Regions from separate parts of the Streptomyces rectiverticillatus genome, predicted to be linked through region 4. Evidence: riboswitches for the same ligand, from Rfam matches in the RefSeq annotation. Region 4 holds a riboswitch; each other region holds the start of a gene.
What was found. Region 4 has a riboswitch for cobalamin ahead of FGW37_RS09775 (SCO2321 family membrane protein). Riboswitches for the same ligand answer to the same signal wherever they lie in the genome.
Positions count from the first base shown of each region.

Region 1: another riboswitch for cobalamin. It lies ahead of metE (5-methyltetrahydropteroyltriglutamate--homocysteine S-methyltransferase); the one in region 4 lies ahead of FGW37_RS09775 (SCO2321 family membrane protein).
Region 2: another riboswitch for cobalamin. It lies ahead of FGW37_RS21650 (ribonucleoside-diphosphate reductase subunit alpha); the one in region 4 lies ahead of FGW37_RS09775 (SCO2321 family membrane protein).
Region 3: another riboswitch for cobalamin. It lies ahead of FGW37_RS07740 (cobalamin biosynthesis protein); the one in region 4 lies ahead of FGW37_RS09775 (SCO2321 family membrane protein).

Region 1 covers NZ_CP040752.1:565,914-571,663, reverse strand. The annotation lists gene metE (5-methyltetrahydropteroyltriglutamate--homocysteine S-methyltransferase) at 1-2,185, opposite strand, end outside; cobalamin riboswitch at 2,366-2,576, opposite strand; gene FGW37_RS02275 (hypothetical protein) at 2,657-3,049, opposite strand; gene FGW37_RS02270 (hypothetical protein) at 3,264-3,611, shown strand; gene FGW37_RS02265 (hypothetical protein) at 3,702-3,986, shown strand; gene FGW37_RS02260 (hypothetical protein) at 4,159-4,383, shown strand; gene FGW37_RS02255 (hydroxysqualene dehydroxylase) at 4,469-5,750, opposite strand, start outside.
Region 2 covers NZ_CP040752.1:4,929,335-4,935,084, reverse strand. The annotation lists gene FGW37_RS21665 (Gfo/Idh/MocA family protein) at 248-1,150, opposite strand; gene FGW37_RS21660 (DUF3311 domain-containing protein) at 1,308-1,565, shown strand; gene mctP (monocarboxylate uptake permease MctP) at 1,562-3,187, shown strand; adenosylcobalamin-variant (AdoCbl-variant) riboswitch at 3,415-3,515, shown strand; gene FGW37_RS21650 (ribonucleoside-diphosphate reductase subunit alpha) at 3,688-5,750, shown strand, end outside.
Region 3 covers NZ_CP040752.1:1,827,091-1,832,840, forward strand. The annotation lists gene FGW37_RS07725 (class II aldolase/adducin family protein) at 1-145, opposite strand, end outside; gene FGW37_RS07730 (inorganic phosphate transporter) at 308-1,546, shown strand; gene FGW37_RS07735 (hypothetical protein) at 1,573-1,803, shown strand; cobalamin riboswitch at 1,992-2,111, shown strand; gene FGW37_RS07740 (cobalamin biosynthesis protein) at 2,240-3,205, shown strand; gene FGW37_RS07745 (cobyric acid synthase) at 3,235-4,806, shown strand; gene FGW37_RS07750 (putative cobaltochelatase) at 4,845-5,750, shown strand, end outside.
Region 4 covers NZ_CP040752.1:2,293,558-2,299,307, forward strand. The annotation lists gene FGW37_RS09770 (aldehyde dehydrogenase) at 1-1,258, opposite strand, end outside; cobalamin riboswitch at 1,605-1,732, shown strand; gene FGW37_RS09775 (SCO2321 family membrane protein) at 1,945-3,222, shown strand; gene FGW37_RS09780 (SCO2322 family protein) at 3,219-3,947, shown strand; partial or broken gene FGW37_RS09785 (energy-coupling factor transporter transmembrane component T family protein) at 3,944-5,119, shown strand.

The DNA.
Region 1 (5,750 bases), 1.7 Mb from region 4:
CCTCCAGGCCCTTGCGCAGCAGCGCCGCCGCCTCGTCCGCCCCCGGGACGCGCGGGGAGTGGATGTCGTAGACGCCCGGGCCGACCTCGCGCGGGTAGCCGGTGACGGCCAGCTCCGCGGCGACCTGCATGTGCGAGCGGGCCGCCTCCAGGCTGATGACGTCGGCGTCGAGGTCGTCGATGGCCTGGAGGACGTCGCCGAACTCCGCGTAGCACATGTGCGTGTGGATCTGGGTGTCCGGCCGGACGCCGCTGGTGGACAGGCGGAAGGACTCGGTCGCCCACGCGAGGTACCCGGCGTGGTCGGCGGCGCGCAGCGGCAGCGTCTCGCGCAGGGCGGGTTCGTCCACCTGGATCACCGACGTCCCGGCGGCCTCCAGGTCGTTCACCTCGTCGCGCAGGGCGAGGGCCACCTGGCGGGCGGTCTCGCCGAGCGGCTGGTCGTCGCGGACGAACGACCAGGCGAGCATGGTGACCGGGCCGGTCAGCATGCCCTTGACCGGGCGGCCCGCCACCGACTGGGCGAAGCGGGTCCAGCGCACGGTCATCGGCTCGGGGCGGGAGATGTCGCCGGCGAGGATCGGCGGGCGGACGTAGCGCGTGCCGTACGACTGGACCCAGCCGTGCTGCGTGGCCAGATAGCCCGTCAGCTGCTCGGCGAAGTACTGCACCATGTCGTTGCGCTCGGGCTCGCCGTGCACCAGGACGTCGATGCCGGCCTTCTCCTGGAAGGAGATGACCTCGCGGATCTCGGCCTCGATGCGCCGCTCGTACGCGGCCTCGTCGATCCGCCCGGCGCGCAGGTCGGCGCGGGCGGTGCGCAGCTCCGTCGTCTGCGGGAAGGAGCCGATGGTGGTGGTCGGCAGCAGCGGCAGGCCGAGGTGGGCGCGCTGTGCGGCCGCCCGCCGGGCGTACGGCTGCGAGCGGCGGCCGTCGGCGTCGGTGACGGCCGCGGCGCGGGCGCGCACGGCCGGGTCGCGGGTGATGGCCGAGCCGGAGCGGGAGGCCAGGTCGGCGCGGTTGGCGGCCAGTTCGGCCGCGATGGTGTCGGTGCCCTGCGCCAGGCCGCGGGCCAGGGTGACGACCTCGGCCGTCTTCTGGCGGGCGAAGGCGAGCCAGCGCACGATCTGCGGGTCGATCTCCCGCTCGGCCGCCGTGTCCAGCGGGACGTGCAGCAGGGAGCAGGAGGAGGAGACGTCGACGCGGTCGGCGAGGCCGAGGAGGGTGCCGAGGGTGGACAGGGACTTCTCGAAGTCGTTGATCCACACGTTGCGGCCGTTGACGACGCCGGCCAGGAGGCGCTTGCCGGGCAGTCCGCCTACGGCCGCGAGGTCGTCGAGGTTGGCGGCGGCGGGCCCGGTGAAGTCCAGGGCGAGGCCCTCGACGGGGGCCTTGGCGAGGACGGGCAGGGCCTCACCGAGCCGGTCGAAGTAGGAGGCGACGAGCAGCCGGGGCCGGTCCGTGAGGCCGCCCAGGTCGCGGTAGGCGCGGCCGGCGGCGTTCAGCTCGGCGGGGGAGCGGTCCTGGACCAGGGCGGGCTCGTCGAGCTGCACCCAGGCGGCCCCGGCGGCCCGCAGGTCGGCGAGCACCTCGGCGTACACCGGCAGCAGCCGGTCGAGGAGGGTGAGCGGTTCGAAGTCGGCGGCGACGCCGGGTGCGGCCTTGGCCAGCAGCAGGTAGGTGACGGGGCCGACGAGGACCGGACGGGGGGTCAGGCCGAGGGCCAGGGCTTCCTTCAGCTCGGCGACCTGCTTGGTGGAGTCCGCGGTGAAGACCGTATCGGGGCCGAGCTCGGGGACCAGGTAGTGGTAGTTGGTGTCGAACCACTTGGTCATCTCCAGCGGCGCCACGTCCTGGGTGCCGCGGGCCATGGCGAAGTAGCCGTCGAGGGAGTCGGCTTCGACGGCCGCGCGGTGCCGCGCGGGGATCGCGCCGACCATGACGCTGGTGTCCAGGACGTGGTCGTAGAGCGAGAAGTCACCCGTGGGCACTTCGTGAACGCCGGCATCGGCCAGCTGCTGCCAATTGGTGCGGCGCAGTGCGGCGGCGGTGTCCCGGAGGGCGCCCGCGGTGACGCGGCCCTTCCAGTACCCCTCGATCGCCTTCTTCAGTTCACGGTTGCGGCCCTGACGGGGATAGCCGTACACGGTGGCCTGGGCTGCCGCGGCTGCGGACTTGCTGGTCACGGAACTCTCCTTCGCGAGCGTGCGTGCGTCCATGACCCCGGGGGACGGGCGGAAGGCGCGAAGGAACGACGGAACCGGGCGGGTTGCCACCGGAGTGCGGTCGCGTGTGCGCCGCCGTCCGTGCCCGCCTGGTATGTGCGCCGACCCGCCCTCGAGGTCACCGGGATCTCCGTGCGCTCGGCAGCGCACGGGCAGTCGGCAGGTCTTCGGACTCGCGGGCACGCCATAGGGCACCTACTGGCCGTCGCTTCCCGGATCCGTGCGGATCCAGTGCGTATGACGGCGGTCGTTCCCGCTCACCGCTGCGGGGCAGTCCCGGATTCCCACCGGGTTCCCTCTTGCGACGCGCCTGCCTGGCGAGCAGGGCGAACCGGCTGCACCGTCACCATATGGTGCCGGACGGGCCCACGGACAGACCTGTTCGGATACCGGACTGTGGCATGGGACACGTAACGCGCGAACAGGCCTTCCTCAGGAGGCCGTTAGCGTGGCCAGGCGCAGGCGCAGCTCCATCTCGTGCTCGCCGGAGACGTGCCCGCGGTGCTCGACGGCGAAGGCCCGTTCGAGCTCCTCCTTGACCTGGCGGACGGGGTCCGCCGCGCCGAAGAGATCGGCGGTCACCGTGCCCGCCAGGGGTGTCCCCGCGGGCTGCACCGCGTCGCCGCCGGTGCGCGTCCGGGTGTCGACGCTCATGCACCAGATCATGGGGCCGGCGCCGGGGGCGCCGGGCCCGGTCTCGCCGCGCGGCGGCCCGGCCTCGGGGAAGACCGCCTCGAGGACGCCGAAGACGGCGCCCGCGTCCTGGTGGCCGCAGTCCGTCAGATGCACGCTGACGTGGTCCGCACTCTCCCGGGCATCCGTCACTGCTCCTCCTTCGCCGTCCTGGCCGTGTTCGGGGTCCGCCGCCGAGCGGAGAGGCCCTGCCTCGACCGTACGGCGCGCCCGGGTGCTCCGGCGCGGGCTGTGCGACCATCCGGGCCAGGTGCCCGGCTCCCGCACGAAGATGCAGCGTCCGATTCAACGGCCTCACCCGAACGGTGGAATGCGCCGAAAGTAATTGACTGATTACGCTTAGTGCATGAACCTGTGGAGTCCTGAGCCGCTGCCGTGGCGGCCCGCCGTGCGGGCCGTCGTCGCCGTGCTGGTCTCCGTCCTCCTGCTGTTCTCCGGAGGGAGCGGTACGGTCTACGCCCTGGGCCCCGCGGAGGAGAGCTCCGTCTCCGTGGAGTTCGCCGCCACCGACGACTGCGTCGCGGACACCCGTTCGCCCCGCTCCTCGGTATCGCCCTCCAGGCGCTCCTGCCTCCCGCCCTTCCGGGCGTCCGCCTCGCCGGCGGCCCCGTCCTGCCCGCTGTCGCCCCTGGCCGACCCCGAGGGCCCCGCGTCGTCCGCCGGCCCCGCGCGCAACGACGTCCTGCGCTGCTGAGAAGGCCCGCGCCGGCCCCTGCCCGTCCGGGGCAGGCGTACACGTGCGGCATTCCCTTCACACCGGCAGGCACGAGAGCAGAGAGACGTCATGCCCCTCGATCCCGCGCGTGTCCTGAGTGCGTATCTGCGCGCCCAGGTCTACCGCGCCCACGGCCCAGAACCCAAGCCCGCCTCCACCGACGGTGAGCACCCTCCGGGCACCACGAGCCCCCTGCGCGGTGCGGAACCCGCGTCCCCGGCCGGGGAGAAGCCTCCCGCCGGGCCCGGCGCGAGTGTCCCCGTCGCGGAGGCCGAGCCGGCCGCGCCCCGCGGAGCACCGCCCGCCCGGCCCGGCCTCTTCGCCCGTCTGCTGCTGTACGTGCGGCAGGAGTAGCAGGGCCCGCCCGGCGGGCCGCCCGCTCCCGGCCCCCGGGAGCGGACGGCCCGCGTGCTCCGCCTGCCGGCGCCGGACCCGTCCCCTTTCAGGTGAAGGGGCAGGCCCGGCCCGTCGGTGGCCTCCCGGCGCCGGGAAGGGGATGCCCGTCGACGCTGATGAGGGAGAACCCATGCCGACCGACGATGTCGCGCGATTCCTGGAGGCCCTGAGCCCGGCTCACCGCGAGGAGGTCGGCCGGCGGCCGCGCGAGCAGCAGGAGAAGCTGGCCGCCGCCTGGGAGAAGGAACTGCGGGAGGACACCGACCTCGACACGCTGAGCGAGCTGTCGCCGGCCGCCGCCGAGAGCGAGGCGGCCCGGCGGGTCGTCGAGGGCGGAGACGGCAGCGGGGCGTAGGCGTGCCGACCGCCGCGGTCCGTCCGGCGGTGCGGCTCAGCCCCTGGTCCGGCCCGTGTGGCCGGGTCCTCCGGACGCAGGCGGGCTAGTGCCGCGGCGTGTCCAGGACGTGCGGCAGTCCCCGGCGCCAGCGGCGGAGGTCCTCGCCCTTCAGGGCCGCGTACTCCGGCGCCTCGTAGCCGGCGAACGTCGGCACGTCCGCCGCACCCCCGGCCCCCGCCGCCGTGACCACTGCGCCGGCGGCGCGCCGTCCGGCCTCGTTCGCCGTCTCCATGGACGTGAAGTCGATGTTGCTGTAGGTGCGTACGTAGTCGGCCGCGAGGAAGAGGTTGCCGACCGCTGTCGTGGCGTCGGGACGCAGCTCCCAGGAGCCGGCGGTGTTGAGCAGGTACGGGTCGTCGTTGGTCAGCCCGCCGCGGCCGTCCTCGGCGATCGCCTCGTCGAGGTACCAGGTGTGCACCAGGTCGTCGGCCAGCCCCTTTCCGGCGGCGCCGCCGACGTGCTGCTGCATCTGCGCCCACACCTCGCGGGCCACTTCCGCCCGCGTGCACCGCCGGGCCGGCTTGCCGTGGACGACGCCCGGGGTGTCCCAGTCGGAGATCACCACCGACAGCGACTCCTGTGCCTCGCCGTCGCCCCACGTGCGGGCGAACGGGGCGCGCCAGAACCGCGACTGCGGGACCGATACCAGCTTCCACGGCGAGTCGACGTGGACGATGTGCCCCTTGAGCACGGGAGCCGGGCGGCGTAGGAAGTACTGGATGCCGTTGCACCACGTCTGCTGCAGGCCGTCCATCGCGGCCAGGCGCGGGTCGGCGGCGCGCAGGGCGCGGTCCCAGAGCGCGGACGCGCGGTCGGAGGGGACCGCGGCGACGAACCAGTCCGCCTCGATCCGGGCGGACGAGCCGTCGGGGGTGCGGGCGCGGGCCGCGGCGATCCGGCCGTCGCGCAGCTCCAGCGCCTCGACGGACCAGCCGAAGGCGAACCGGACGCCGAGGCCGCGCAGGTGGGCCGCCCACGGGTCGATCCACGCCTCGCTGGTGGGCCCGTCGAAGATGCGGTCGAAGGGCCCGTCGCTGCCCCGCTCCGCCAGGTCGTAGAGGATCGACTCCAGGCCCTGGCCGCAGGTGCGGGCGCTGGCGGTCGCCGGCCGGAGGGCCTGCAGGAGCTGCACCCCTCCGCCCAGGAGGCGCTGGTAGTCCTGGGACATGCGCCCGGCCTCGATGTAGTCCCACCAGCCCACGTGTTCCCACTGCCCGAACCGCCGTTCGTCGCAGCTGGTGAAGAGGATCACGGCCCGCCGGGCGAAGAAGGCCGCCTCCTGCGGCGGCAGGTGGAGGGTCAGCTCCAGGGCGCCGGCGACCGAT
Region 2 (5,750 bases), 2.6 Mb from region 4:
CCGAACTATTCGATTCCCCGGAGATTTTGGAGGAATTGATTCCGTCTCAGCTGCAACCACGGGCCCCATCAGCTGCGTCTTCATTGCAATATGCGGAGGAACGCATTACCCGTGCATTACACACGTAATTGCTTTACGGGCGGCAGTACGGGGGGGCGCATGCATCACACACCGGGGCGATCGGCGGCCGCGCGGAACCGGTTGTCATGATCGCGCTAATCCTGCCCGGCGGCTGCCGGCTCGTTGCTCAGTTATTACGGAAGCGCGCCGCCCAGCAGGCCGCCGTGATGACGTCGTCCACGAGGACGGCCTCCGTCACGGGGCAGGCGGGCTCCCGCCCCTCCCGCACCGCCGCCGTGAAATCGGCGATCAGCGGCACGTGCGGCTCGGGTCCGAGCTCCGCGTCCAGCGGGTCCAGCGACAGGAAGCGGCCCCCGGCGGTGACGTCGAGGCGGTCGCGCTCGGTGCCGCCGATCCAGGCGAAGCGGCACTCGGCCGACGTGCCCGACGCCCAGCCCAGGGAGATGTGCGCGCGGCGCTCGGCCCCGGCGGCGAACCTGCGGCCGAAGCGCGCGCCCACGCGCACGGGCGGGCCCAGGACCGACAGCAGCAGGTCCAGCCGGTGGCTGCCCGCGTCGGCGAGCACGCCGCCGCCGGCCACGGCCGGGTCGGTGCGCCAGTGCGCAGGGTCCTCCGGCGCCGGATCGAAGGGGGCGCAGAAGGTGATCTGCACGCGCGCGGGCTCGCACGTCGTCAGCGCCTCGCGCAACTGCCGTGCGGCAGGCCCCAGTCTGCGGTGGTACGCCACGCCTGCGCACAGCCCCGTCCGGGCCGCCTCCGCCGCCAGGACACCCCCGCCGCCGAGCGCGCCCGCCAGGGGCTTCTCGACCAGGACGTGGCAGCCGGCGCGCAGCGCGTGGAGCGCGAGGGGCACGTGCGCCGCGACGGGCGTGGCCACGTACACCGCGTCGGCGGCCGTGAGCCGGCCGAGGTCGTCACCGCCCGCGGGCACCCCGTGCTCCGCGGCCGTGCGGGCGGCGCGCGCCGGGTCCCTCCCCCAGACGTACGCCGTCTCCTCGCCCAGGCCGCGCAGGGCCGGCAGTACGCGACCCCGCACGACGTCGCCGCAGCCGGCGACCGCCCACCTCAAGTCCCCTCCATGTCCATCAACTCACCATAAACGGAACGCCTTTTCAACAGGCCCGATGTCGTTGTCATACCGATATGCGGACAGGGGGTGACGCCCAGCGGGGCCCTCGCCTAGATTTCCTGCGCATCACGCAGTGATCACACAGGGGGGAGTCACCATGACGGAACCACCGGAGGGCGGCAGGAGGGCGGTCGTCACCGTGCCCCTGGCCGTGGCGGGGCTGTGTCTGGCCGTACCGTTCGTCGCGATGCTGTGGGTCGACTCCTACGCCAGGACCGCGCCCGCCTTCATCGGCATCCCCTTCTTCTACTGGTACCAGATGCTGTGGGTGCCCGTATCGACCCTGCTCACCGTCGTCGCCTACGTGCTCGTGCGGCGCCAGGAGCGGGCCCGCAAGGCGGGTGAGCGGCGATGAAGGACGGCGTGAACGGCGTGGCGCTCGCCGTCTTCATCTTCTTCTTCCTCGCCGTGACGGTCATGGGCTTCATGGCCTCGAAGTGGCGGCGTGCGGAGAATGCGGACAACCTCGACGAGTGGGGGCTGGGCGGCCGGTCCTTCGGCACCTGGGTCACCTGGTTCCTGCTCGGCGGCGACCTCTATACCGCGTACACCTTCGTGGCCGTCCCGGCGGCGATCTACGCGGGCGGTGCGGCCGGCTTCTTCGCGGTGCCGTACACGATCCTCTGCTACCCCCTGGTCTTCACCTTCCTGCCCCGTCTGTGGTCGGTCTCCCACAAGCACGGCTACGTGACGTCGTCGGACTTCGTCCGCGGCCGCTTCGGCTCGAAGGGCCTCTCGCTCGCCCTCGCGCTCACCGGCATCCTCGCGACGATGCCGTACATCGCGCTGCAGCTCGTCGGCATCCAGGCGGTCCTGGACGTGCTGGGCGTGGGTGGCGGGTCGAACTGGTTTATGAAGGATCTGCCGCTGCTCATCGCCTTCGGCGTGCTCGCGGCCTACACCTACTCCTCCGGGCTGCGGGCGCCCGCGCTGATCGCCTTCGTCAAGGACGCGCTGATCTACATCGTGATCATCGTGGCGATCATCTACATCCCCATCAAGCTGGGCGGTTTCGACCACATCTTCAGCAAGGCGGGCGAAGCGTTCGCGGTCAAGAACCCGGAGACCGGAAAGCCGCGCGGCGCCCTGGTGAGCGGTCCGGACGCGCAGTGGGCGTACGCGACGCTCGCGCTCGGCTCGGCGATGGCGCTCTTCCTCTACCCCCACTCGGTGACCGCGGTTCTCTCCAGCAAAGGCCGCAACGTCATCCGCCGCAACACCACGATCCTGCCGCTGTACTCCCTGATGCTGGGCCTGCTCGCGATGCTCGGCTTCATGGCCATCGCCGCGGGGATCAAGGTGAAGAACGGGCAGCTCGCGATCCCCCAGCTGTTCGAGAACATGTTCCCGGACTGGTTCACGGGCGTGGCCTTCGCCGCCATCGGCATCGGCGCCCTGGTCCCGGCCGCGATCATGTCGATCGCCGCGGCGAACCTTTTCACCCGCAACATCTACAAGGACTTCATCCGGCCGGACGCCTCGCCCGGGCACGAGGCGAAGGTCTCCAAGCTCGCCTCGCTGCTGGTGAAGGTCGGCGCGCTCGTCTTCGTCCTCACCATGGACAAGACCGTCGCCATCAACTTCCAGCTGCTCGGTGGCATCTGGATCCTGCAGACCGTCCCCGCGCTCGTGGGCGGGCTCTTCACCCGCTGGTTCCACCGCTGGGCCCTGCTGGCCGGCTGGGCCGCAGGGATGGGGTACGGCACCTGGAAGGCGTACGACACGCCGAGCGCGACGCAGGATCATTTCGGGAATACCAACCTCATCCCCCTTATTGGAGAAAAGGGCTATATCGGGCTCACCGCCTTCGCGCTCAATGTGATCGTCGTCATCGTTCTGACGTTCGCCCTGAAGGCGCTCCGCGTGCCGGACGGCACGGACGAGACCACGGCGGCGGACTACACGGCGGACGCCGGCGACCCCGGGGTCCGGAGCGAGCTCCCGCCGGCCACCGCAGGGGCCCCTGGAGGCCATTAGAGCGACCCTCCGCGGGGCCCTCGCCCCGCGGAGCCGACCGGGCCGTCACGCCCCCCTGGAAGGGGCGTGACGGCCCTTCGCCGTGCCCCGCGCCCGACCCCCCTCCGACCTGCGAACCCACCCTCAACACCGGGGCCTGATAACACATTCCGACCCATGCGCTTACCGCGCGACACAACATGTGGGGGCGCGTGCGAGGGGCGGCACTAGATGTATGCTCGTCCTCGCTGTCGTCGCAGGGGAATCCGGTGAAAATCCGGAACTGTCCCGCAACGGTGCATGTATGCCGTTAAGCCGCGCATGCAGGAGTCCGAGTACCTGCCGGCAGCACGCCCTCCACCGAGCCTGCCCTGGGCTCGGCTATGGGCGTTGAATTCGTCCGGGCCTCGCGGGTTGGGCCGGCGGACGCCTACGAGGCATGCCCTGGTCCATCAGGCGTGCCCGTGCGCGACCGTCGTGCCCTCCCGCCGGCCCACCCAGCCGAGCGAGGGAGAGCCTCAGTGACCATCGCGCCCGCAGACCCGGTTTCAGGGTCCGTCTCAGTGACTGCGGAAGAAGCGACCGGCGGCCCCGGGACCGCGCTGCTGCGCACCCTGACCGACCTCACCGCCGACCTTCCCGCCACCGACCCGGGCAAGGTCGCCGCCGCCGCGCTGCGGGGCCGGAGCGCGAGCTCGGACGAGGCCGAGCTGCGCTCCCTCGCCACCGAGGCCGCCGCCGGGCTGATCGCCGAGGAGCCCGAGTACTCCAAGCTCGCCGCCCGGCTGCTCACCCGCGCGATCGCCGATGAGGCCGCCGGCCAGGGCGCCACGTCCTTCTCCGCCTCGGTCGCCGTCGGCCACCGGGAAGGCCTGATCGCGGACGACACCGCCGCCTTCGTGGCCACCCACGCCGCGCGCCTGGACGAGCTGGTCGAGACGGCCCTCGCCGACGGCGCCGACGACCGCTTCGGCTACTTCGGCCTGCGCACCCTGCACAGCCGCTACCTGCTGCGCCACCCGATCACCCGCAACGTGATCGAGACCCCGCAGCACTTCCTGCTGCGCGTGGCCTGCGGCCTGGCCGAGGACCACTCCGTGCGCGCCGTCGCCGACGTCGCCGAGCTGTACGGCCTGACGAGCACCCTGTCGTACCTGCCGTCCTCCCCCACGCTCTTCAACTCCGGCACCCGCCACCCGCAGATGTCGTCCTGCTACCTGCTGGACTCCCCGCTGGACGAGCTGGACTCGATCTACGACCGCTACCACCAGGTGGCGCGCCTGTCGAAGCACGCCGGCGGCATCGGCCTGTCGTACAGCCGCATCCGCTCGCGCGGCTCGCTGATCCGCGGCACCAACGGCCACTCCAACGGCATCGTGCCGTTCCTGCGCACCCTCGACGCCTCCGTCGCCGCCGTCAACCAGGGCGGCCGCCGCAAGGGCGCGGCCTGCGTCTACCTCGAGACCTGGCACGCCGACATCGAGGAGTTCCTGGAGCTCCGCGACAACACCGGTGAGGAGGCCCGCCGCACCCACAACCTCAACATCGCGCACTGGATCCCGGACGAGTTCATGCGCCGCGTCGAGGCCGACGCCGAGTGGTCGCTGTTCTCCCCGGCCGACACGCCCGACCTGGTCGACCTCTACGGCGACGAGTTCGACGCCGCGTACCGCAAGTACGAGGCCGAGGGCAAGGCCGTCAAGCAGATCCCGGCCCGCGTGCTCTACGCCCGCATGATGCGCACCCTCGCGCAGACCGGCAACGGCTGGATGACGTTCAAGGACGCCGCCAACCGCACCGCCAACCAGACGGCCGAGAAGGGCGCGGTCGTCCACTCCTCGAACCTCTGCACCGAGATCCTCGAGGTCACGAACGACGGCGAGACCGCGGTCTGCAACCTGGGCTCCGTCAACCTCGCGCAGCACCTCGGTGCCGGCGGCGAGATGGACTGGGAGAAGCTCGACCGCACGGTCCGCACGGCCGTCACCTTCCTCGACCGCGTCGTGGACATCAACTTCTACCCGACTGAGCAGGCCGGCAGCTCCAACAACCGCTGGCGCCCGGTGGGCCTGGGCCTGATGGGCCTGCAGGACGTCTTCTTCCGCCTGCGCATGCCCTTCGACTCGCCCGAGGCGAAGGAGCTGTCCACCCGCATCTCCGAGCGCATCATGCTCGCGGCGTACGAGGCCTCCGCCGACCTCGCCGAGCGGCACGGCCCGCACCCGGCCTGGTCCGCGACCCGCACCGCCCGCGGCGTGCTGCACCCGGACCACTACCCCAACGCCGTCGCCGCCTGGGAGGACCGCTGGGAGGCGCTGCGCGCCCGCATCGCCGAGGTCGGCATGCGCAACTCGCTGCTGCTCGCCATCGCCCCGACGGCCACCATCGCCTCCATCGCCGGCGTGTACGAGTGCATCGAGCCGCAGGTCTCCAACCTCTTCAAGCGCGAGACGCTCTCCGGTGAGTTCCTTCAGGTCAACACCTACCTGGTGGAGGACCTCAAGGAGCTCGGCGTGTGGGACCGCACCACCCGCGAAGCGATGACCGAGGCCAACGGCTCGATCCAGGAGATGCGCTGGATCCC
Region 3 (5,750 bases), 470 kb from region 4:
TGCCGCTCGGGGTGACGACGACGGCCTCCCCGACCCGTGCGGAGACGTTGCCCGAGGTGCCCACCACGAGGCCGTCGGCCGTGGTGCGCCGGGCCGTGGCCACGACGTCGGCCCATGCCCGGCGGATCTGTTCGCTCTCTTTCATCCGTCCCTCCATCCGTCCGTCCCTCCATCCGTCCGTCCACCCGTCCATCCGTCCCCCGCCTCCGGCTCGCGTCACTGATCAGTCCGACCCAGTTCACCTTCCGTTCACCCAGGGTCTTTACGGTCCACGCTGTACTGACCATCGAGCTGATTGCCTGGGTGAATGGAACACATCACGCTTCTCATCGGGATCGTGATCGTCACGGCCTTGGTGTTCGACTTTACGAACGGCTTCCACGACACGGCCAACGCCATGGCCACCACCATCTCCACCGGGGCGCTCAAGCCCAAGGTCGCGGTGGCCATGTCGGCCGTGCTCAATCTCGTAGGCGCCTTCCTGTCCGTGGAGGTCGCGGCGACGATCTCCAAGGGCATCGTCGACGAATCAGGAATCCGGCCGGAGATCATCTTCGCCGGACTGGTCGGCGCGATCGTCTGGAACCTGCTCACCTGGCTCGCGGGCCTGCCCTCCAGTTCCTCGCACGCGCTGTTCGGCGGCCTGATCGGCGCGACCATCGCCTCGGTGGGCACCGGCGCCGTCCACGGTGACGCCGTCGTCATGAAGGTCCTCATCCCCGCCGTCGTCGCCCCGGTCGTGGCCGGCCTGGCGACCGTGCTGGCCACCCGCATGACCTACCGCCTGGCGCGCAACGCCGACCCCGAGGCCAGCGCCAAGGGCTACCGCGCCGGGCAGATCGCCTCGGCCGCCCTGGTCTCCCTCGCCCACGGCACCAACGACGCCCAGAAGACCATGGGCGTCATCACCCTCGCGCTGATCTCCGGCGGCGCCCTGGGCGTGGACGCCGACCCGCCGATGTGGGTCATCGCCTCCGCCGGCATCGCCATCGCGCTCGGCACCTACCTCGGCGGCTGGCGCATCATCCGCACCCTCGGCAAGGGCCTGGCCGACATCCAGCCGCCGCAGGGCTTCGCCGCCCAGACCGGCGCCGCCGTCACCATCCTGGCCTCCTCCCACATCGGCTTCGCGCTCTCCACGACCCAGGTCTGCTCCGGCGCCGTCATGGGCGCGGGCATGGGCCGCAAGGGCGGCGTGGTGCGCTGGTCCACCGCCGGCCGCATGATCGCCGCCTGGGGCCTGACCCTCCCGGCCGCCGGCCTCGTCGGCGCCGGCGCCGCGCTCCTGGCGGACCAGGGCGACTGGGGCGTGACCGCGGTCGCCGTCCTCGCGCTGGTCGCCTGCGGCGCGATCTGGGTGGCCTCGCGCCGCAAGCCGGTCACGCACGACAACGTCAACGACCTCAACGAGCCGCAGGGCGTCGTCCCGGCCCCGGCGGAGCCCGTCGGCGTGGTCACCGCGGCCCTCCAGGCCGTGTCGCCGCCGCCGGCCGGCCCCACCGCCGCCCCGGCCGCCGCCACCCCCGCCCCCGCGACGGCCGGCTGACCGCCGGGCAACGGAGGAGAACCACCATGAACATCGACTGGGCAGCACTCGGCCAGGTCTTCGGCGTCAGCCTCGTGGCCACCCTCGGCCTCGTGGCCGTCTTCACCCTCGGCATCGTGGGCACGTCCCGCAAGGCCGGGCCCACCGCCACCGCCCCGGCGGCCGGCCCGGGCGTGGTGGCGCGCACCGGCGCGTACGCCTGCTTCGCACTGTGCGCCGCGGCCGTGGGGTACGGCATCTACCTGATCGTGGCCTGACCGCCGGACCCGCTTCGACGGCCGGGGCTCCCCACCGGGGGCCCCGGCCGCTGCGTTTCCCTCCCGGGGGCCGCAGGCAGCCCCGGGCCGCTCGGCGTAGCCGGGGACGGCAGGTCGGGCCAGGTCAGAGGTGAGTTGACGGCGCCCGCGGCACATGGTGGACTTCCGGAGCCAAACGGCGACAGCAGAGGAAGCCGGTGTGAATCCGGCGCGGTCCCGCCACTGTCACCGGGGAGCGTCTCCCCCACGCGATGCCACGGCGGCGAGCCGGAAGGCCGGGGCGGCGCGGATCCGGGAGCCAGGAGACTCTGGTCGCCGGTCACGTCGAGCCAGGGCGCGGACCCTGAGTGAGGACACATCGTCATGCCCGGCGCCCGCCACCGAACGCCCCGCACACTCCCCTCCCCCCGCCGAGGCGTGACGGCGGTCTGAGCCGATGCGTGCCGATCCGATCGGTTTCGCGTGCGGCGCCGCCCTCGGCTTCCTCGGTGACCGCGTCCTGGGCGACCCCCGCCGCGGCCACCCCGTGGCCGCGTTCGGCCGCGCCGCCCAGGCCGTCGAGCAGCGCCTGTGGCGCGACCACCGCGGCCACGGCGCCGTGCACGCCCTGCTGTGCGCGGGCGGCGCCGCCGCCGGTGCCGCGCTGCTGGCGCGCGCCGCGCGCTCTTCCCGCCCCGCCGGCGTCGCCCTGACCGCCGCGGCCACCTGGGCCGTGCTCGGGGGCACCTCCCTGGGCCGCGAGGCCCGCGCCATCGGCGGCGCGCTCGCCGCCGGCGACGTGGACGTCGCCCGCGAGCGCCTGCCGCACCTGTGCGGGCGCGACCCGCAGGCCCTGGACGGGCAGCAGATCGCGCGCGCCGTCGTGGAGTCCGTCGCCGAGAACACCTCCGACGCCGTCGTCGGCGCGCTGGTGTGGGGCGCCCTGGGGGGCGTGCCGGGGCTGGTGGGCTTCCGGGCGGTGAACACGCTGGACGCGATGGTGGGCCACAAGTCCCCCCGCTACCGCCGCTTCGGCTGGGCCTCGGCCCGTCTCGACGACGTCGCCGGCTGGCCCGGCGCCCGTCTCACCGCGGCCCTCGCCGTCCTCGCGGGCCCGGATCCGCGCGGCGCCTGGCGGGTGGCCCGGCGGGACGCGTCCCGCCACCCCAGCCCCAACGCGGGCCCCGTGGAGGCCGCGTTCGCGGGCGCCCTCGGTGTGCGCCTGGGCGGCACCCTCGCGTACGCGGGCCGCGTCGAGCACCGTCCCGTGCTGGGGGCGGAGAACCGCCCGGTGGCCACGGACGACATCGAGCGCGCCGTACGCCTCTCGCACCGGATCTCCCTGCTGGCCCTGGGAACGGCCGTGGTGGGCAGGCTCTCTGTCGGAAGCTTCGCACGGTACGCACGGAGGAGGAGCCGGTGACGGCTGACAGGAGCGGGCCCGCGGGCCCGCTGGGCGGGGGCCTGCTGGTGGCCGGCACCACCTCGGACGCGGGCAAGAGCGTGGTGACGGCCGGCATCTGCCGCTGGCTGTCCCGCAAGGGCGTCAAGGTCGCGCCGTTCAAGGCGCAGAACATGTCGCTCAACTCGTTCGTGACGCGTGAGGGCGCGGAGATAGGCCGGGCCCAGGCCATGCAGGCGGCCGCGGCCCGCGTGGAGCCCAGCGCCCTCATGAACCCTGTGCTGCTCAAGCCGGGCGGCGACCGCAGCAGCCAGGTCGTGCTGATGGGCAAGCCGGTGGGCGAGCTCAGTGCGCGCGGCTATCACGCGGGCCGTCAGGAGCAGCTGTTCGGCACGGTGACGGAGTGCCTGGAGGAGTTGCGGCGCACGCACGACGCGGTGATCTGCGAGGGCGCCGGCAGCCCGGCCGAGATCAACCTGCGGCGCAGCGACATCGTCAACATGGGCATCGCCCGGGCGGCCCGGCTGCCCGTGGTCGTGGTCGGCGACATCGACCGCGGCGGCGTCTTCGCGTCGTTCTTCGGCACGACCGCCCTGCTCTCGCCCGAGGACCAGGAGCTGATAGCGGGTTACGTCGTCAACAAGTTCCGGGGCGACGTGACGCTGCTGGAGCCCGGCCTGGACATGCTCTACGAGCTGACGGGCCGGCGGACGTTCGGCGTCCTGCCGTTCGCGCACGGCCTCGGCATCGACGAGGAGGACGGCCTGCGCGTCTCGCTGCGCGGCGCCGTGCGGGAGTCGGTGGTGGCCCCGCCGCACGGGGCGGACGTGCTGCGGGTCGCGGTGTGTGCGGTGCCGCTGATGTCCAACTTCACGGACGTGGACGCGCTGGCGGCCGAGCCGGGCGTGGTCGTCCGCTTCGTGGACCGCCCCGAGGAGCTCGCCGACGCGGACCTGGTCGTGGTGCCGGGCACCCGCGGCACCGTGCGGGCCCTGAACTGGCTGCGCGAGCGCGGTCTCGCGGACGCGCTGGCCCGGCGCGCCGCCGAGGGCCGCCCCGTCCTCGGCATCTGCGGCGGCTTCCAGCTGCTGGGCGAGCGCATCGAGGACGAGGTGGAGTCCCGGGCGGGGACCGTCGAGGGCCTGGGCCTGCTGCCCGTGCGCATCCGCTTCGCCGTGGAGAAGACCCTGGCCCGGCCCGTGGGCACGGCCCTGGGCGAGCCCGTCGAGGGCTACGAGATCCACCACGGTGTGGCCGACGTCCGCGGCGGGGACGAGGCGTTCATCTCCGATGACCAAGGAAACAGCCTGGACGGCTGCCGCGTGGGTGCCGTGTGGGGCACGCACTGGCACGGCTCGCTGGAGAGCGACGGCTTCCGGCGGGCGTTCCTGCGGCGCGTCGCGGAGGCCGCGGGCCGGGCGTTCGTCCCGGCGCCGGACACGAGCTTCGCGGCGCTGCGCGAGGAACAGCTGGACCGGCTGGGCGATCTGATCGAGGAACACGCGGACACGGATGCGCTGCTGCGGCTGATCGAGGACGGGGTTCCCCCGGGGGTCCCGTTCATACCGCCGGGCGCACCGGCTCCGCTCGCGCGGAACGACAACACAGGGGGTACCCGTTGACGGCCTCGGCCACCTACCCGTTCACCGCGGTCGTCGGCATGGACGACATGCGGCTGGGCCTGCTCCTCAACGCCATCTCGCCGTCCATCGGCGGGGTGCTCGTACGGGGTGAGAAGGGCACGGCGAAGACGACGACCGTGCGCGCCCTGTCCACGCTGCTGCCGTGGATCGACGCCATCGCCGGATGCCGGTTCTCGTGCGACCCGGCGTCCCCCGACCCCTCCTGCCCGGACGGCCCGCACGAGGACGGGGCGGCGCACGCCGCCCGTCCCGCCCGCATGGTCGAACTGCCCGTCGGCGCCTCCGAGGACCGGCTCGTGGGGGCGCTCGACATCGAACGGGCGCTGGGCGAGGGCGTGAAGGCTTTCGAGCCGGGTCTGCTGGCCGACGCGCACCGGGGCGTGCTGTACGTCGACGAGGTCAACCTCTTGGGCGACCATCTGGTCGACGCCCTCCTCGACGCGGCCGCCACCGGCGCCTCCTACGTCGAGCGCGAAGGCGTCTCCGTACGTCACGCCTCCCGCTTCCTCCTCGTCGGCACCATGAACCCCGAGGAGGGCGAGCTGCGCCCGCAGCTCCTCGACCGCTTCGGCCTGACCGTCGAGGTCGCGGCCTCGCGCGAGCCCGACGAGCGCGTCGAGGTCGTGCGCCGCCGCCTGGCCTACGACGAGGACCCGGCCGCGTTCGCCGCCAAGTGGGCCGCCGAGGAGGAGACGCTGCGGGAGCGGATCGCCGCCGCCCGCGCGCTGCTGCCGTCCGTACGCCTGGGCGACGGCGCGCTGCGCCGCATCGCCGCCGTGTGCGCGGGCTTCGAGGTGGACGGCATGCGCGCGGACATCGTGACCGCGCGCACCGCGACGGCCCTCGCCGCGTGGGCGGGCCGCACGGACGTGACGACGGCGGACGTACGGCAGGCGGCACTGCTGTCGCTGCCGCACCGGCGC
Region 4 (5,750 bases):
TGCGCACGCGGCGGGCGACCTCGATGCCGCGCTCGGCGTCACCGGTCCAGACGCTGCCGGAGAGCCCGTAGTCGGAGTCGTCGGCGATGTGCACGGCCTCCTCCTCCGTGTCGTAGGGCAGCAGGCAGATCACGGGGCCGAAGATCTCCTCGCGGGCGATCCGCATGGCGTTGGAGACGTCGCCGAAGAGGGTGGGCTCGACGTACCAGCCCGTGCCGCGGTCCGCCGGCCGGCCGCCGCCGGCGAGCACCTTGGCGCCCTCGCGCTGCCCGAGCGCGATGTACTCCAGCGAGCGCCGCCGCTGCCGCTCGGCGACGAGCGGGCCGACCTGGGTGGCGGGGTCGAGGGGGTCGCCGACGACGAGGGCGGAGGCGGCCGCGGCGAAGCGCTCGGCCAGCTCTGCGTAGTGGGCGCGGGGGGCGAGGATGCGTGTCTGGGCGACGCACGCCTGCCCGTTGTTCATCCAGGCGTTGGGGACGATGCCGGTGACGGCCGCGTCCAGGTCGGCGTCCGGCAGGATGATCGCCGCGGACTTCCCGCCGAGCTCCAGGGTGACGCGGGTGAGGTTGCGTGAGGCGACCTCCATGACGCGCTTGCCCGCCGCGACCGAGCCGGTGAAGGCCACCTTGTCGACGCCCGGGTGGCCGACGAGGTACTCGCTGACCTCGCGCTCCGCGGGAAGGATGGACAGCACCCCCTCCGGCAGGCCCGCCTCGGTGACGATCTCCGCCAGCAGGTAGGCGTCCAGGGGCGTCTCGGGCGAGGGCTTGAGCACCACCGAGCAGCCGGTCAGCAGCGCGGGCGCGAGCTTGGCCGCGGCCACCAGCTGGGGCATGTTCCACGGCACGACGGCCGCGACGACGCCGACGGGCTCGCGCCGCACCAGCAGCGGCCCGAGGGCGCCCGCCCGCCGCTCCTCGTAGGGCAGGTCGCGGGCGACGGCGACGGCGCAGTCCCACACCATCATCGCGCCGAGGGCCTGGGCGAGGACGCTCCAGGAGTAGGGGGAGCCGTTCTGGGCGGAGACGGTACGGGCCAGCTCCTCGTGCCGGGCGGCGATGCCGTCCTTGATCCGGGTGACGACCTCGATGCGCTCGGCCGCCGGCAGGTCCGCCCAGATCCCGGAGTCGAAGGAGGTGCGGGCCGCGGCCACGGCGCGGTCGACGTCCTCGCGCGAGGCGTGCGGGACGCGGCCGATGACCTCCTCGGAGTGCGGCGACACCACGTCGATGACGGCGCGGCCGGCGGGGTCGGTCATGGTGCCGCCGATGAAGAGCTGCCCGTGCTCGATCAGTCCGTTCCCGTCCCGGTCCGGGTCCCGGTTCAGGTCCCGGTCCGGGTCCCGGTTCAGGTCCCGGTCCGGGTCCCGGTTCAGGTCTCGGTTCATGTCCTGGTTCATGCCCGATGCCTCCCGCGCGTCTGCGGAGCCCTGAGCGTCGAATCTGACGCTGCATCAGACAGTTAGCAGCTCCCCCGGCGCCGAGGCAACGGGGGCGACGGGCCCGGCGGGGCCGGGCGGGGCCGGTGGACGGCCGACTCGGCGGGGCCTGCGGGGGCCCGGCGGAGCCGCCGGCCGCCCCGCTCACCGGACGGCCGGGCCCCGACCCGGCCGGTTCCCGGCCGGTTAAAGTGTCCGTGACAACTTCATCCCGCCTCGGAACGGGGAAAGCCGGTGCAAATCCGGCGCTGACCCGCAACCGTGACTACGGCCCGCCGCCCCGGCACGGCCGTACGAGCCGGACCACCCGGGCCAGGCGGCAGGCTTCCGGAGCCGGTCGTACCGCCTGGCGGTGCCGCCCGGTCCACCGGCACCGTCGAGGTATGCGGAGCCGAGCCCGGTGCCACCGCGCGAAACTCGCGGGGCGGCAGCCGCGCACGGCTGCGCCACCGCGCACCCCGGCACGCCGGCCACCGCAGTGACACCCACCCGAGAGGCACGACCCCATGGCCCCCTCCCTCGTCGTCCACGCGCGCCGCGGCGCCGCGGTCCTGGCCACCGCCGCCGCACTGAGCACGGCCGTGGTCCCCGCCGCCGTCGCCGCCGGCTCCCCGTCCCCGGCTGCCCCCGGGCTCTACGGCACGGCGGACCCCAAGTTCGACGGCGTCTTCCGGCAGTCCCTGGCCTTCATGGCGCAGAGCGCGACGGGCGTCGTCCCGGCCAAGCAGGCCGTCGACTGGCTCGCCGGCCAGCAGTGCGCGGACGGCGGCTTCCCCGGCTACCGCGCCGACACGAGCAAGGCGTGCGACCCCCGGAAGGACGAGTTCACGGACGCCACCGCCGCGGCCGTGCAGGGCCTCGCCGCCGTCGGCGGCCGCTCGGAAGCCGTCAAGAAGGGCCTCGACTGGCTCAAGGCCCACCAGAACGAGGACGGCGGCTGGGGCTACCAGGCCGGCAGCCCCAGCGACGCCAACTCCACCTCCATCGCCCTCGGCGCGTTCGCCGCGGCCGGCCAGGACCCGGCCAAGGAGGCCGCCAAGGGCGGCAAGAACCCCGTCGAGACGCTGCTGACCTTCCAGCTCGGCTGCGACGCGAAGGAGGAGGGCGAGCGCGGCGCGTTCGCGTACCTCAAGGACGACAAGGGGCTGCGCGCCGACAACCTCGCCAGCGCCGCCGCCGCGCTCGCCACGCGCGGCAAGGGCTACCTCGTCGAGCCCCTGAAGAAGGACGCCGACCAGCCGGTCAAGCCGCTGGAGTGCTCCGGCGACGACCCGGCGAAGCCCAAGGACGCCGCCGCTGCCGCCGAGGCCGTCGACGGCTACCTCGTGGCCGCCACGGACAAGAACGGCGGCTACCTGCTGCCGTCCATGCCCGGCGCCCCCGCCAAGCCCGACCAGGGCAACACCGCCGACGCCGCCCTCGCCCTCGCCGCCGGCGGCCACCGCTCGGCCGCCGAGAAGCCCCTGAAGTGGCTGCAGTCCAAGGAGAGCGGCACCGCCGAGTGGGCCAAGGACCAGCCCGGCCGCCTCGCCAAGCTGATCCTGGCCACCCGCGCGGCGGGCGGCGACCCGCGCGACTTCGCGGGCACCGACCTGGTGTCGCAGCTGAACGCCACGGGCCCGGCCCCGGAGAAGAAGGCCACCGGCGGCATGGGGACGAAGGAGGAGGAGAAGGAGGACGACTCCGTCACCGTCAACGTGTGGTGGATCGTGGGCGTCGGCCTGGCCTTCGGCGCCGGCATCGGCTTCCTGATCAGCGGCCGCAAGAAGAAGCAGCAGCTGTGACCCGAGCCGCTGCGGCACGCGGCACGGTGACGCGCGGCGGCGCGCTCGTCGCGCTCACCGCCGGGCTCGCCGCCGTGCTCCTCACCCTCCTCGGCACCGCCCCCGCGCAGGCCGCCGGGTACCGGTACTGGTCGTTCTGGCAGGGCTCCGGCGGGCAGTGGGCGTACGCCACGCAGGGGCCGGCCACGGCCCGGCCCGGTGACGGCGAGGCCGTCGGGTTCCGGTTCGCCGTCAGCGCGGACTCCTCCGAGGCCGCGAAGCCGCGCACCGCCGCCGACTTCGGGGCGGTCTGCGACCGTACGCCCGCCAAGGACGGTACGAAGCGCGTCGCCGTCGTCCTCGACTTCGGCACGGCCGCGGACGCCCCCAAGGGCGAGACGCCGCCCGCCGCCCGCTCGGCCTGCGCCCAGGTGGGCGAGGACGCGACCGCGGGCGAGGCGCTGGCCGCCGTCGCCAAGCCGCTGCGCTACGACTCCTCCGCGCTGCTGTGCGCCATCGCCGGCTACCCGCGGACGGGCTGCGGCGAGCAGGTCGGCGGCGCGAAGAAGGAATCCCAGGGCACGGAGAGCGCACAGCCGGGCCCGGCCGGGAGCGAAGGCTCCGACGGCGCGGGCTCCGGCGACGACGGCGGCAGCGGCCCCTCGGCCGGTCTGATCGGCGGGATCGCCGCCGTGGTCGTCCTGGGCGCCGCGGCCTTCTGGCAGGCCCGCCGACGCCGCGGATGAGCGACAGGAAGAAGCCGCCGCGGGGCGGGGCAGGGGTGGGTGCCAGGGCTAGGGCCGGGGCCGGGGCCGGTGGTGGTGCCGGCGCCCGGGCCGGTGCCGGGGGCGCGCCCCTCACCTCGCGCGCCTCCGCCCTGCACGCGGGCGCCTGGTGGGTGTGGGCGCTCGGCCTGGCCGCGGCGGCCTCCCGCACCACGAACGTTCTGCTGCTCGGCCTGCTGATCGCCGTCGCCGGCTACGTCGTGGCCGCGCGGCGCACGGACGCGCCCTGGGCGCGCTCGTACGGGGCGTTCCTCAAGCTCGGCCTCGTCGTCATCGGCATCCGGCTCGTCTTCGCGATCGTGCTGGGCTCCCCGATCCCGGGCACGCACACGCTCGTCACCCTGCCGGAGGTGCCGCTTCCGGACTGGGCGCGGGGGGTGCGGCTCGGCGGCCGGGTGACGGCCGAGGGGCTGCTCTTCGCGTTCTACGACGGCATGAAGCTGGCCACGCTGCTGGTGTGCGTGGGCGCGGCCAACGCGCTCGCCAACCCGGCGCGGCTGCTGAAGTCCCTGCCCGGTGCGCTGTATGAGGCGGGCGTCGCGGTCGTCGTCGCGATGACGTTCGCGCCGAACCTCGTCGCCGACGTCCAGCGGCTGCGCGCCGCCCGCCGCCTGCGCGGGCGCCCCGACCGCGGCCTCGCCGCCCTCCTCCAGGTGGGACTGCCGGTACTGGAGGGCGCGCTGGAGCGTTCCGTGGCGCTGGCGGCGTCGATGGACGCACGGGGCTACGGCCGCACGGCCCAGGTGCCGCGCTCGGTCCGCCGCACCACGAGCGCACTCACGCTGGGCGGCCTGATGGGCGTCTGCGCCGGCACGTACGGGCTGCTCGCCGACCAGGGCGCGGGATACGGCATGCCCGTCCTGCTGGCCGGCCTCGCCGCCGCGCTGGCAGGCCTGTGGCTGGGCGGCCGCCGCTCCGTCCGCACGCGCTACCGGCCGGACCGGTGGGGCGTACGGGCCTGGCTGGTATCGGGCTCGGGCGTGGCGGTCGCGGCCCTGATGATCCAGGCGAACACCTACGCACCGGCTGCGCTGCACCCGCCGGCGGTCCCGCTGACGGCGCCGCAGCTGCCGGTGTGGCCGGCGGCGGCGATCCTGCTGGGCCTGCTGCCGGCGTTCGCGGCCCCGGCCCCGACGGGCCGCGCGCCGGGCTCCACACCGGGGGCGGGCCGCGCGCCGCGGAGTGCCCTTCCGGAGGCGGACCGCTCGTCTCGGGGCTCCGCGCCGGAGGCCGGCTGCGTGCCGCGGGCTGCCCTGCCGGAGGCAGACTCCTCACCGCACGCTGCCCTGCCGGAGGCGGACCGCTCACCGCGGGACTCCACGCCGGAGGCCGGCCAGACGCCGCAGGGCTCCACACCGGGGGCCGGCCGCGCGCCGCGGAGTGCCGTGCCGGAGGCAGACCCCTCGCCGCGGGGCTCCGCGCCGGAGGCCGGCTGCGTGCCGCGGGCTGCCCTGCCGGAGGCAGACTCCTCACCGCACGCTGCCCTGCCGGAGGCGGACCGCTCACCGCGGGACTCCACGCCGGAGGCCGGCCAGACGCCGCAGGGCTCCACACCGGGGGCCGGCCGCGCGCCGCGGAGTGCCCTGCCGGAGGCAGACCCCTCGCCGCGGGACTCCGCGCCGGGGCCGGGCCGGCCGGGCGCTACGGGGCCGGAGGCCGCCGGGCACCGCCGGACAGGCCCGTGGGGGCCGACCACCGCGGCGGCGGAGGGGCTTCCTCGGTCCCGCCCCTTCCCGAAACCGGGGCTGCGCCCCCGGCCCCCCG